One region of the Oceaniserpentilla sp. 4NH20-0058 genome, then DNA from elsewhere that is predicted to be linked to it. Evidence: riboswitches for the same ligand, from Rfam matches in the RefSeq annotation. Region 1 holds a riboswitch; the other holds the start of a gene.
The links. Region 1 has a riboswitch for cobalamin ahead of ABWV45_RS09735 (TonB-dependent receptor). Riboswitches for the same ligand answer to the same signal wherever they lie in the genome.

Region 1 (5,455 bases):
GCAGTTTATGACATAAATGGTGAATTATTAAACCAAACCAGCGATCAATTCCCGACAAATTTAAATCAAACCCACCTAGTTAATTTAGATAAAGATGCCATTGTCATTCCTGGGCCTAAATTCACCATCATGGCGAATGTAATGCCACAGGTAACCGAATTCTATTTATTAGAAATGCTTGTATTTAGCTTATTCATATTATTTTTTGGACTTTCACTTATCTATGTCATTTTATACTTTACCAATCGATTAATTACTCTCCCCATATACTCACTTATTAATACCACCAATGAAATTGCCATGGAGCAAAATTACAGCTTAAGAGCCCAACAATTTTATCCAGATGAAATCGGCTCCCTTGCCGAGAATTTAAATTATATGCTCAATCGAATTGAACAAGATGACTTAATGCTAAGGGAAGAAAAAGAAAAAGCTGATCAAGCCAGAAAACGTGCCCTAGAACTTTCAAAGAAAATGCACGATACCAATGCCCGATTAGGTTTTGAGGTGAAAGTGCGCTCACGAGTAGAGCATAAGTTAACGGATTTCCAACACTACTTAAACAATATTATAGATTCAATGCCTAGCGCTATTATTGCCATTGATCACGAATTAAAAGTCACTCAATGGAATAAAGGTGCATCGCAAATAACTCGCATCACCCGTGATGATGCGATTTATCAACCACTAGAAGAGTCATGTGGTTTTTTAATTACCCACTTACCAGAGATAACCAACTCACTAGAAAAGAAAACAATCAATAAAGTTGAACGCATCTCTTATACGATCAATCAACAAACAAGCTTCTTAGATTTAACTATTTACCCACTAGACGATACCACCCACTCAGGCGCTGTTATTCGTATTGATGATGTAACTCAGAGAACACAAATGGAAGACATGATGATTCAGTCTGAAAAAATGATGTCTCTAGGTGGTCTAGCCGCTGGCATGGCCCACGAAATTAACAATCCATTAGGAGCCATTGTTCAAACTGTGCAAAATATTCGCCGCCGTTTAAATCCTAGTGTAAATAAAAATATTGAAGAAGCACAAGCCATTGGCATTAACATGGATAACATATGTAAATATGTAGAAAGCCGTGGCATCATTTCATTTTTAGATAACATCGCACAAGCTGGCGAACGTGCCTCCACTATCGTCAACAACATGCTGCAATTTAGCCGCCAATCACCAAAGCGTATGCAGCCACAAAACTTACATCATATTATCGACCGTTCAATCAGTATTGCGCGCAATGAATATAGTTTAAGTAAAGGCTACGATTTCAAAACCATTGACCTAGTCAAAGACTTTGACCTAACCTTAGATGAAGTTCCCTGTATTCCATCTGAGATTGAACAAGTTATTCTTAACTTACTCAAAAATGCGGCTCAAGCTCTGCAAGAATTTAAAACATCAAAAGAGTTAGATCTAAACTGGTATAGCCAAATTCATATATCAACCAGAAAACAAAATAGCCACGCAGAACTTGTCATTGAAGATAATGGGCCGGGTATGGACGAAGATACTATTCGTCATATATTTGAACCCTTTTTCACCACAAAAGAAGTGGGTATGGGTACTGGATTGGGATTATCAGTTTCTTTCTTTATCATTACAGATCACCACCAAGGTCAAATGCGTGTGCAAAGCACCCCAGGCAGTGGCACTCGATTTATTATCACCCTTCCCTTACAAGATGAATCAAGCGCGAATTTAATTGAATAATACCAACTTGACCTTTAATTCATGCTTTCGTAGTATGCGCACAACTTTTAGGTGCTTTGATTGTCCTCTTAGATCAAAGTTAAACGGGAAACTGGTGTCCCTGTAGCCAATACAGACAGTCCAGTGCTGCCCCCGCAACGGTAAGCAACTTAAGTTTAGCAACCCGCCACTGAGCATTGCTTGGGAAGGCGCTAAACACAAACCTTGGTTTGAGTTGTAAGCCCGGATACCGGCCTAATATATCCATGAACTGTAGTTGCGGTGGGCGACTAAGTGACAGCACAATTTATTATATCTAATGCTGATGCTTATTCTTGCCTGACCTTGGTTGGTTAGTGTGAATTTATTTTTGTTTTTCATCGTTTGTATTTCAAGCGGGCTTTCAGTAAATGTTGTTGCTGATACCATTGAAAACGATGCAGCTTTAGACACCATTCAAGTTGAAGGTCAAACTGACCAAGGCTTTTCTGTTCATTCTATTATTGGCTCCCATCAGTCCATTGATGTTGAGGCTTCTAACCAAAACTTCAAAACCCTGCCCGACTTACTTGAACAACAAAGCGGTATTGAAATTCAATCCATTGGTGGCATTGGGCAATATGCAAGCCCTGTGATTAGAGGGTCTAGCGGTAAACAAGTTTTAGTATTCTGGGACGGATTATTGGTCAATGGGATTAGTGGCTCAAGCGCCGACATTGGTAGCCTAGGACTAAGCTATGCAAATTCCATAGATATATATCGCAGTTTGGCTCCAATAGAGCTATCCGCAAGCTCAGTGGGAGGGGTTATTCAAATTAAATCTCAGGATTTATCAAGCTCATATCAAGATAACAACGGAGCGTTTAGTCTCACAGCTGGAAGTTATGGCACCCGTAAAATATCAGTACGTCAAGCCTTAAACCTTGAATCGTCAAATTGGCTTCTGGCTGGGGAGCTGACGCAAGCCGACAATGATTTTAAGTATTTAGAAGAGAGACCAGTTAGCAATCCAAATAAACCAGCATATGAGTCACGACACAACAATGGCGCACAACAATCCAATGTTTTATTAAAAGGTCAGCATCAATTTCAGTCTCATGAATTTAATATTGCGATTCAATCAAATCAAAGTAATAGAGAAATCAGTGCGAAGATAAACACACCCACAACACAAACTGATATTGCATCGACATCTCATCATTTACAGACCAGTTGGAACATTCCTTGGAGCAATCAAATTCGCAGTGAAGTTATTACCAGTGCCCAACATCAAATTGAGTTATTTGATGATCGTTATTCCAGCGTGGGGTTAGGCAGTCAACTCAACGAGTATGAAAGCCAAGCGTATAAGCTTCAAACCAACCAATATTTCGATTTTGATTCTATCAATTCAGTCATTACTTTAAGAGTTCAGACAGATAAAACACAAGCAGATTACCAACTATTAACTGAAGATGAGGTTGCAGCACAATGTTTAGCAGGAAGAGGTTGTAAATCCCCTTATCGCCGCACACAAGCCGACTTAGGCTCTCGATTGTCATACCGCATCAATCAGTTTGAATATTCTTTGCAAGGCGCTTTGTTAGAAATACGGAATCAAAATTTAACCCCAAACGAAAATAGCACCACTATGCACCACAGTACGTGGTCCCTTGGTGTATCTCGATATTATTCTGATGGGGTGACTCTTTTTTATTCCATTTCAAATCAATTAAGAGTGCCTTCCACAACCGAATTATTTGGTGATAGAGGGCTTAGTAAAGGTAATGATGAATTAACACCTGAAAAGGCACTATCTCACGATATTGGTCTGCGTTTTCAAACCTCAAATGTAGAATATGCTAGCAGTCTTTACTTCAGGGATGTAGCAGATGCCATACATGCTGAAACAGACAGCTCTGGCGTTATCCGCTATGACAATTTAGGCAAAACTCAGCACCTTGGTTGGGAACATACTATGAGCTACCAACCTAAACGGGAGCTTTCACTAAATGCCAATGTCACGTTACAAAGCAACGAAATCATAAAAGACGATCGCTTTTCTATTTATGAAGGAAAGCAAGTGGCCGGCTATAGTCAAATTTATTCTTTCCTGCAAATGCAGTACTTCATGAATCATTGGGATATGAGTATTGCCCATACCTTTGAAGATGGCGGCTACTATCGAAATTCCAATACCCGTAAAAAAGACACCAAGGATCAATGGAATATATCCATCGGAAAAAATATTAATAATTGGCGTATTACTTTAGACCTAGTGGATATTACAAATAGCGCAGCAAGAGACTATATTGAATACCCAGAACCTGGCCGGCAAATTTATTTAAAAACTCAAACTAAATGGTAAACATAATGAAATACAATTATCTCCTAAAATCCTTAGGCCTTATAATAAGTGCTGGTTTATTAAGCGCTTGTGGCTCCGATGATGCAGAAAAAACACTAGAACCATTTGATGGATTAGCGGTTATACAAGCCTCTGGTGAAAATGAAAGTAACATAGAATTTACCGATGGTATCTCAGAAATAGAAAGTGGCTTTAATGTTGAAGAGTCTACTGACTATGCCGTTTTTACCCATGGTGAATATTTCTATCACCTTGGTAAAGGTAGCAATGAATCTCTTCAAAAATATCATATTGAAGAACCTGAATTAGGTTATTACCCAAATGATGGATTTTCTTTACGCGGTGCTAACGAAACGACTTCAGCAAACCCTCATTACCTTGTATTTTTAGGTGATGACGCAAACACAGGCGTCATCACTCGCTATGGCAGCACAGAGGCTTGGGTTGTTAATTTAGATGCATCTGTCAGTGAAGATTTTGTGATTGACACACTGGATTTAAGTGCCCATTCGGCACCAATTTCAGATACAGACACCGACCCAGAAATGAGCATGGCCTTTATTTATGATGAAAAACTATTTATCACCCTACAAAACCTAGATGTCTGGACTGCTACAACAAATGCAAAGGTGGTTGTTTTTGATACTAATACTTGGCAGGAAATAGATACCGACACCAGCACCCAAGGCACTCAAGCCATTTCATTAACACTACAAAATCATCAAAGTTCTGCACTTTATGGTGATCAATTATATCTTGGTTCGTTAGTGTATGGTTCACCTAACACAGGCGGCATTGAATTAATTAATTTATCAACTTATTCAACGGAAGTACTGATAGATGATAAAGCCGTATCCAAAATAGCCGCCACGAAAGAAGGAAATATCTTTTTCTCTGATTATGCTTCGTGGGAAAATAACTCTTTATACAAGTTGAATTCCGATAATAGCTATCAACTTGTCAGTAGTGAGCTTGAGGGAATTAACATTACAGCGTTTGCAAGCCCTGATATGCATGTATGGCTGGGGACTAACAGCTTTGAGAATAAAAACCAAATTTATCGAATTGATGGTACCTTAGACTACTCTCTAGATCTTTCTCTAAATGATGTTGTTATAAGCTCAGTAGAAACCAACTTTAAGCCTATTCAAATTTCATTTATGGATTAAAGCTAAAAAGGGCCGATATTTCGGCCCTTTTTATCACACCTGAAATTTCTGTAACTTCTCTTGTAACGAATGAGTAAGTGCTACCACTTCTTGAATCGCTTTAACGGTATGCTCTGAATCACCAACAGTGGCTCGGCCTAAATCATTAATCTTAACCACATTTTCATCCAGTCCCCTTGCCACTTTGGTTTGCTCATCTGCGGAAACCGATATCTGGCTATTGATATCT
Region 2 (5,455 bases), on a different contig from region 1:
AGCGTCTAGGCGTTCGCGGTCGGTGAGGGCGCTGTGCAGCAATAGTATGTTGGCTTCAAAGCGTTGAGCAAAACGCTGAATCATTTGCGGGGTGAGGCCAATTTCTGGGACTAATATTAATACTTGCTTGCCTGCTTCAATGTGTGGGGCAATGCTTTGTAAGTATACTTCGGTTTTGCCTGAGCCTGTGACCCCGTCTAATAAAAATGGTTTGAATTGTTTGGCTTGGGTGAGGGCGCTGACGGCTGTTTGCTGCTCGGCGTTTAATGTTAGAGGGGTTTGTACCGCGCTCCCGTTAATGGCTTGGAAGCTGGGCGTTTCTAACTCGTTAATAATGCCTTTGTCTTTTAAGCCGTTAATGATGGCGCTGGTGTAGCCTGCTTGGGTGAGGTCTTTGTGCTGAGCTTGGGTTTTGGCTTTAAGGTGTTCATATAACGCTAATTGCCTTGGGGCACGGCTTAGACCATTAAGTGTGTCTTCATTTATAGATGTGTTTAGGCCATAGGCCATTTCAACACTGGCGGTGGCTTGGCTGCCTTTGCGCAGTAGTACTGGCAATACCGTGTGCAGGCTTTCACCTATGGGTTGGTGGTAGTATTCGTGCATCCATAATCCCAGTTGTTGTATGTCTTGGCTGAGTATGGGGGTATGGTCAATGCGGTTGTGTATGGCTTTGAGTTTGTGGCCCGGCTGTTGGGGCTGGTCGCGAATATCCACAATAATACCCACCAGAGTTCGCGGCCCAAACGGCACGCTCACTCGCAGGCCTCTTTGGTACAGGCTGATGTCGCTGCCTGTTTCTGGCAGGTAGTCAAAGCTGCGATTGAGTGGGGCGGCAATGGCTACACTTAAATAAAAAGGTGCCGTCATGGATTCTCTTACTATTATATAGGTGGTATTGCTCCAGTGTATCACGGCCAAGAGCTGGAAATAGTCTGCACAGACGAGAAAAAATCCATGTGTGGCAGTGACTTATCCCTAGGGTAAAAAAACACATGCATCAAGGGGGCGCTTTTGATAAGATGCGCGCTCCCTAGAGGTCTGTAATTAATCTAGTCCAGCGGTGCTTATTGAGGCTCAACGCTTTCCACTCTAGGTACGGAAAGTGATAGAGAATAAGTGGCGGCACAGGAAAACGAGGTCATTATGAGAGAAGGTATTCACCCTACTTACGACGTACTTGAAGCAAGCTGTTCTTGCGGTAACGTTGTAAAAACATATTCTACTAAGCCAGGTAGCATGCACTTAGACGTATGTTCTGCATGTCACCCTTTCTATACTGGTAAGCAGAAAGTTCTTGATACTGGTGGTCGTATTGATCGCTTCAAGAAACGTTTCGGTGGTCGTACTACAAAAGCGTAATTGCTTTGACCCCAAAACGGGAAGCTTTGGCTTCCAAACAAAAAGGCGCTCTTGTAGCGCCTTTTTTTGTGCCCCAAAAATAACCAGAACACAAGAATTTGCCAATTTTTTTCCTGATATGGGTTGTGACGCGTTAATTAGGTGCATAGACGAGCCGTAAATGCGCATTTAATGTCTAATTTATTGGTCCACGGGGTATGCTGCGTTGCTAATTTGCGTAATAATACGCGACCCATCGCCTTAGCGAGACAGGCTAGCTCTATGTTTAGCTAGGATTGTGAATTTAAAAATAACGGAATTGTCGGAAATGTCAGATTTCAAACAAGATGCACTAGATTACCATGAGTTCCCAAAGCCAGGGAAAATCAGCGTTGAGCTAACCACGCCAGCCGATTCTTCTCGCGACCTATCTTTGGCGTATAGCCCAGGTGTTGCAGAGCCAGTTAAGGCGATTGCTGAAGATCCTGAGAACGCATACAAATACACAGCTAAAGGTAACCTAGTAGCGGTTATTACTGACGGTACTGCGATTCTTGGTCTTGGTGATCTTGGTCCTTTGGCTTCTAAGCCTGTTATGGAAGGTAAGTCACTTCTTTTCAAACGTTTTGCTGGCGTTGATTCAATCGACATCGAAGTAGAATCAGAAAGCCCACAAGCGTTCATCGACACAGTACGTCGTATTGCGATCACCTTTGGTGGTATCAACCTAGAAGACATCAAAGCACCTGAGTGTTTTGAAATTGAACGTACTCTTAAAGAGCAGTGCAACATCCCTGTATTCCACGATGACCAACACGGTACGGCTATCGTAACGGTTGCAGGTGCATTGAACGCTCTTGAAATTCAAGGCAAGAAAATCGAAGAAGTGAAAATGGCTGTACTAGGTGCTGGTGCTGCTGCGATTTCTTGTTCTAAGCTACTTATCCTTGCGGGTATGAAGCCAGAAAACATCTTCATGTGCGACCGTAATGGTGTTATCCATTCTGGCCGTGATGATCTTAACCAGTATAAAGCCATGTTTGCAGTAGATACTGACAAGCGTACTTTTGACGATGCACTTGAAGGTGCTGACATCTTCTTAGGTCTATCTGGTCCTGATATGGTAACTGGCGAGCAAATCAAAGCCATGGCACCAAATCCAATTATCTTCGCATGTGCTAACCCAGTTCCAGAAATCATGCCTGAAGTGGTAGCTGAAGCACGTCCTGATGCCATCATGGCGACTGGTCGTTCTGACTACCCTAACCAGGTGAACAATGTTCTTGGTTTCCCATTCATCTTCCGTGGTGCATTAGATGTTCGTGCAACGGCTATCAACGAAGAGATGAAACTAGCAGCAGCGAAAGCCCTTGCTAACCTAGCCAAAGAGCCAGTTACACAAGAAGTACTAGATGCTTATGGTGTGGATTCTATGGAATTCGGTAAAGAGTACATCATTCCTAAAGCGACGGATTCTCGTCTATTAGGTATTGTATCTACTGCGGTAGCACAAGCAGCTATCGACACAGGTGCGGCTGAAGGCCCTCTACCTGCTAACTATCCATTGAAGTCTATTGCTGACATCTAATTGGTAAGCATCTAGCTACGTTGCAAATGCTGCGTTAAAAAAATCCCGTCAATCCTCATGTATGATTTATACACTGCGGTTGCCGGGATTTTTTATGCCTTGCCTTTGCGGCCTCGCTGACGCTGCTGGAAAAAATTGAATTTAGTTTGTCTCTACATATAAGTGTTCTTCCCAGCTATTTTTTTGCCTAGCCTAAGCGTCGCCACTGACGCTTCTGTTGAATCAGAATTTTCTAAATCCCGTCAATCCTCATGTATGAATAATACACTGCGGACTGTCGGGATTTTTTATGCCTTGCTATTGCGGCTTTGCTGATGCTTTCAAAAACAATAGTAAATAGATTTAAACGCTTGATGAAAGCGTGAAGAAAAATTTAGCTGCGCCTCCCGTCTCTCGTCTCTCGTCTCGATTTGACCCTTCTTTTAAAACCACGTATAACAACGCCACTTGTTATTCGGCGTTTAACCGCCATCAGGGAATACGGTGAGCCACACTGTTAATCGTCAGGCAATTCCGTAACTGTACCCGCAACTGTAAAAGCCAAGCTATTATGAGGCTTAAGTCAGATACCTGAAAATAACATTGCATCACTGGGCGGGAGTACCCAGCATTGATCTTCTATTCTTTATGGCATTCGCCATGAAATGATTTGATCTGTGATTTATTCCCCGTATTTTTATGGAGCAACAAGATCAATGAATCTTTACATGCAGTTTTATGTTATTTGAATCCGCCATCATAGTTGTCTTGGCCCTAGGTTTAGATGCACTCTTTGGCGAGTTAAAGCGTTGCCATCCTTTAGTGTTATTTGGTCAATACGCTGATTGGTGTAAGGCGTGGTTTTATCCTAAGCAAACAATATCGCACCTTGGGGCTATTTTTTTGGGAATACTGTGTTGGTGTGTTGCTGTCATGATTCCGCTTGGAGTATTGATGTGGCTGTATTCTGTTCTACCAAATACAGGCCAATTAATATTTGAGATTTTTATTTTGTATTTAGCCATAGGTGCGCGCAGTTTGGCTGAGCATGGGCAGGCGGTGGCAAAGCCATTAATTCAAAACAATATATTGGATGCACGTGAGCAATTAAAAATGATTGTAAGCCGTGATACTCAACATTTAAACGAATCACAAATCAGTACCGCTACCGTGGAAACCATAACGGAAAATACCCATGACGGGGTGATAGGCCCTATATTTTGGTTTTTAATATTCGGTGTTGCTGGTGTTTTGGTTTTTCGTTTAGCTAATACGTTAGATGCCATGTGGGGCTATAAAAATATTCGTTATGAGTATTTTGGTAAATTCAGTGCGAGGGTAGATGATGTGCTCGGTTGGCCTAGTGCGCGGCTGACTGTACTGTTGTTTATGATAGCGGCCTTTTTAAAAGGTAAAAGGCATGGATATTGGCGTGTTGTGAAATGGGGTCGTAGTTGGTACAGCCCAAATGCGGGTCCAGTAATGGCAGCAGGCGCGTTTGCTTTAGGGGTGAGCTTGGGTGGCTCGGCCATGTATCAGGGTGTGCTAAAATCAAGACCAATATTAGGTGAGGGTGTGGCTGCACAAGGTCGCCATATTCAACAGGCCATTGGCTTAATGTACCTGAGTATAATGATGTTAGTGGTTATTTTATTTTTCATAGGCGCAATACAATGGCTTTACTGAGTGCGCAAAATCTTTGTTGGCAAGTGGCCAATAAACCTATCGTGAATGATGTGAGTTTTGACGTTCATCAGGGCCAATTTGTCGGTTTAATAGGGCCAAATGGTGCAGGTAAATCGAGCTTGATGCGCTGTTTGTATCGGGTTAATACCCCCACATCTGGCCAAGTGTCATTTGCAGGCAAAGATGTATGGCAGTTGTCAGCAAAACAAAATGCAAAAAATATGTCGGTGATTTTGCAAGAGCATAGTGATCACTTAGGGTTAACGGTTCGAGATGTGGTGTCTCAAGGTTTAACGCCACACAAATCTTTATTTGAATGGGATAACTCGCAAGACGGGTTATTGATTAATCAAGTAATGTCACAAGTTGATGTATTGGGTTTAAGTCAGTCGCCTTTTCAAACGTTATCCGGCGGTGAAAAACAGCGCGTAATGCTGGCTCGTGCGCTTATTCAAAATACTGAATTATTGATCATGGATGAGCCCACTAATCATCTTGATGTGCACTATCAGGCAGATATGATGAATCAGGTGAAGCAAATAAATAAAACAGTGTTCGCTTCGTTTCACGATTTAAATTTAGCGGCGGCATTTTGTGATTATCTATTAGTGTTAGATAAAGGCTGTCTAGTGGCCAGCGGGTCGCCACAAGATGTATTAACCCAAGACTTAATTCAATCTGTGTTTCGCACTTCGGTGAGTGTGGATGTGCACCCAACACATGGTCATCCTCGAATAACGTATCATTATCATGACTAAACTTATTTTATATTGCAGTGGTGCCATTGTTTTGTGGATCGTGATGGCGATTCTAGCCGTGAGCTTTGGTGCCGCTAATATTTCCAGTGGTGATGTGCTCTGT

Region 2: another riboswitch for cobalamin. It lies ahead of cbiB (adenosylcobinamide-phosphate synthase CbiB); the one in region 1 lies ahead of ABWV45_RS09735 (TonB-dependent receptor).

Annotation. Positions count from the first base shown of each region.
Region 1 covers NZ_BAABWE010000006.1:146,795-152,249, reverse strand. The annotation lists gene ABWV45_RS09740 (ATP-binding protein) at 1-1,731, shown strand, start outside; cobalamin riboswitch at 1,764-1,983, shown strand; gene ABWV45_RS09735 (TonB-dependent receptor) at 2,069-4,057, shown strand; gene ABWV45_RS09730 (hypothetical protein) at 4,063-5,226, shown strand; gene ABWV45_RS09725 (methyl-accepting chemotaxis protein) at 5,260-5,455, opposite strand, start outside.
Region 2 covers NZ_BAABWE010000011.1:128,234-133,688, reverse strand. The annotation lists gene ABWV45_RS14355 (primosomal protein N') at 1-870, opposite strand, end outside; gene rpmE (50S ribosomal protein L31) at 1,147-1,362, shown strand; gene ABWV45_RS14345 (malic enzyme-like NAD(P)-binding protein) at 1,670-2,929, shown strand; cobalamin riboswitch at 3,365-3,521, shown strand; gene cbiB (adenosylcobinamide-phosphate synthase CbiB) at 3,647-4,594, shown strand; gene ABWV45_RS14335 (ABC transporter ATP-binding protein) at 4,582-5,352, shown strand; gene ABWV45_RS14330 (FecCD family ABC transporter permease) at 5,345-5,455, shown strand, end outside.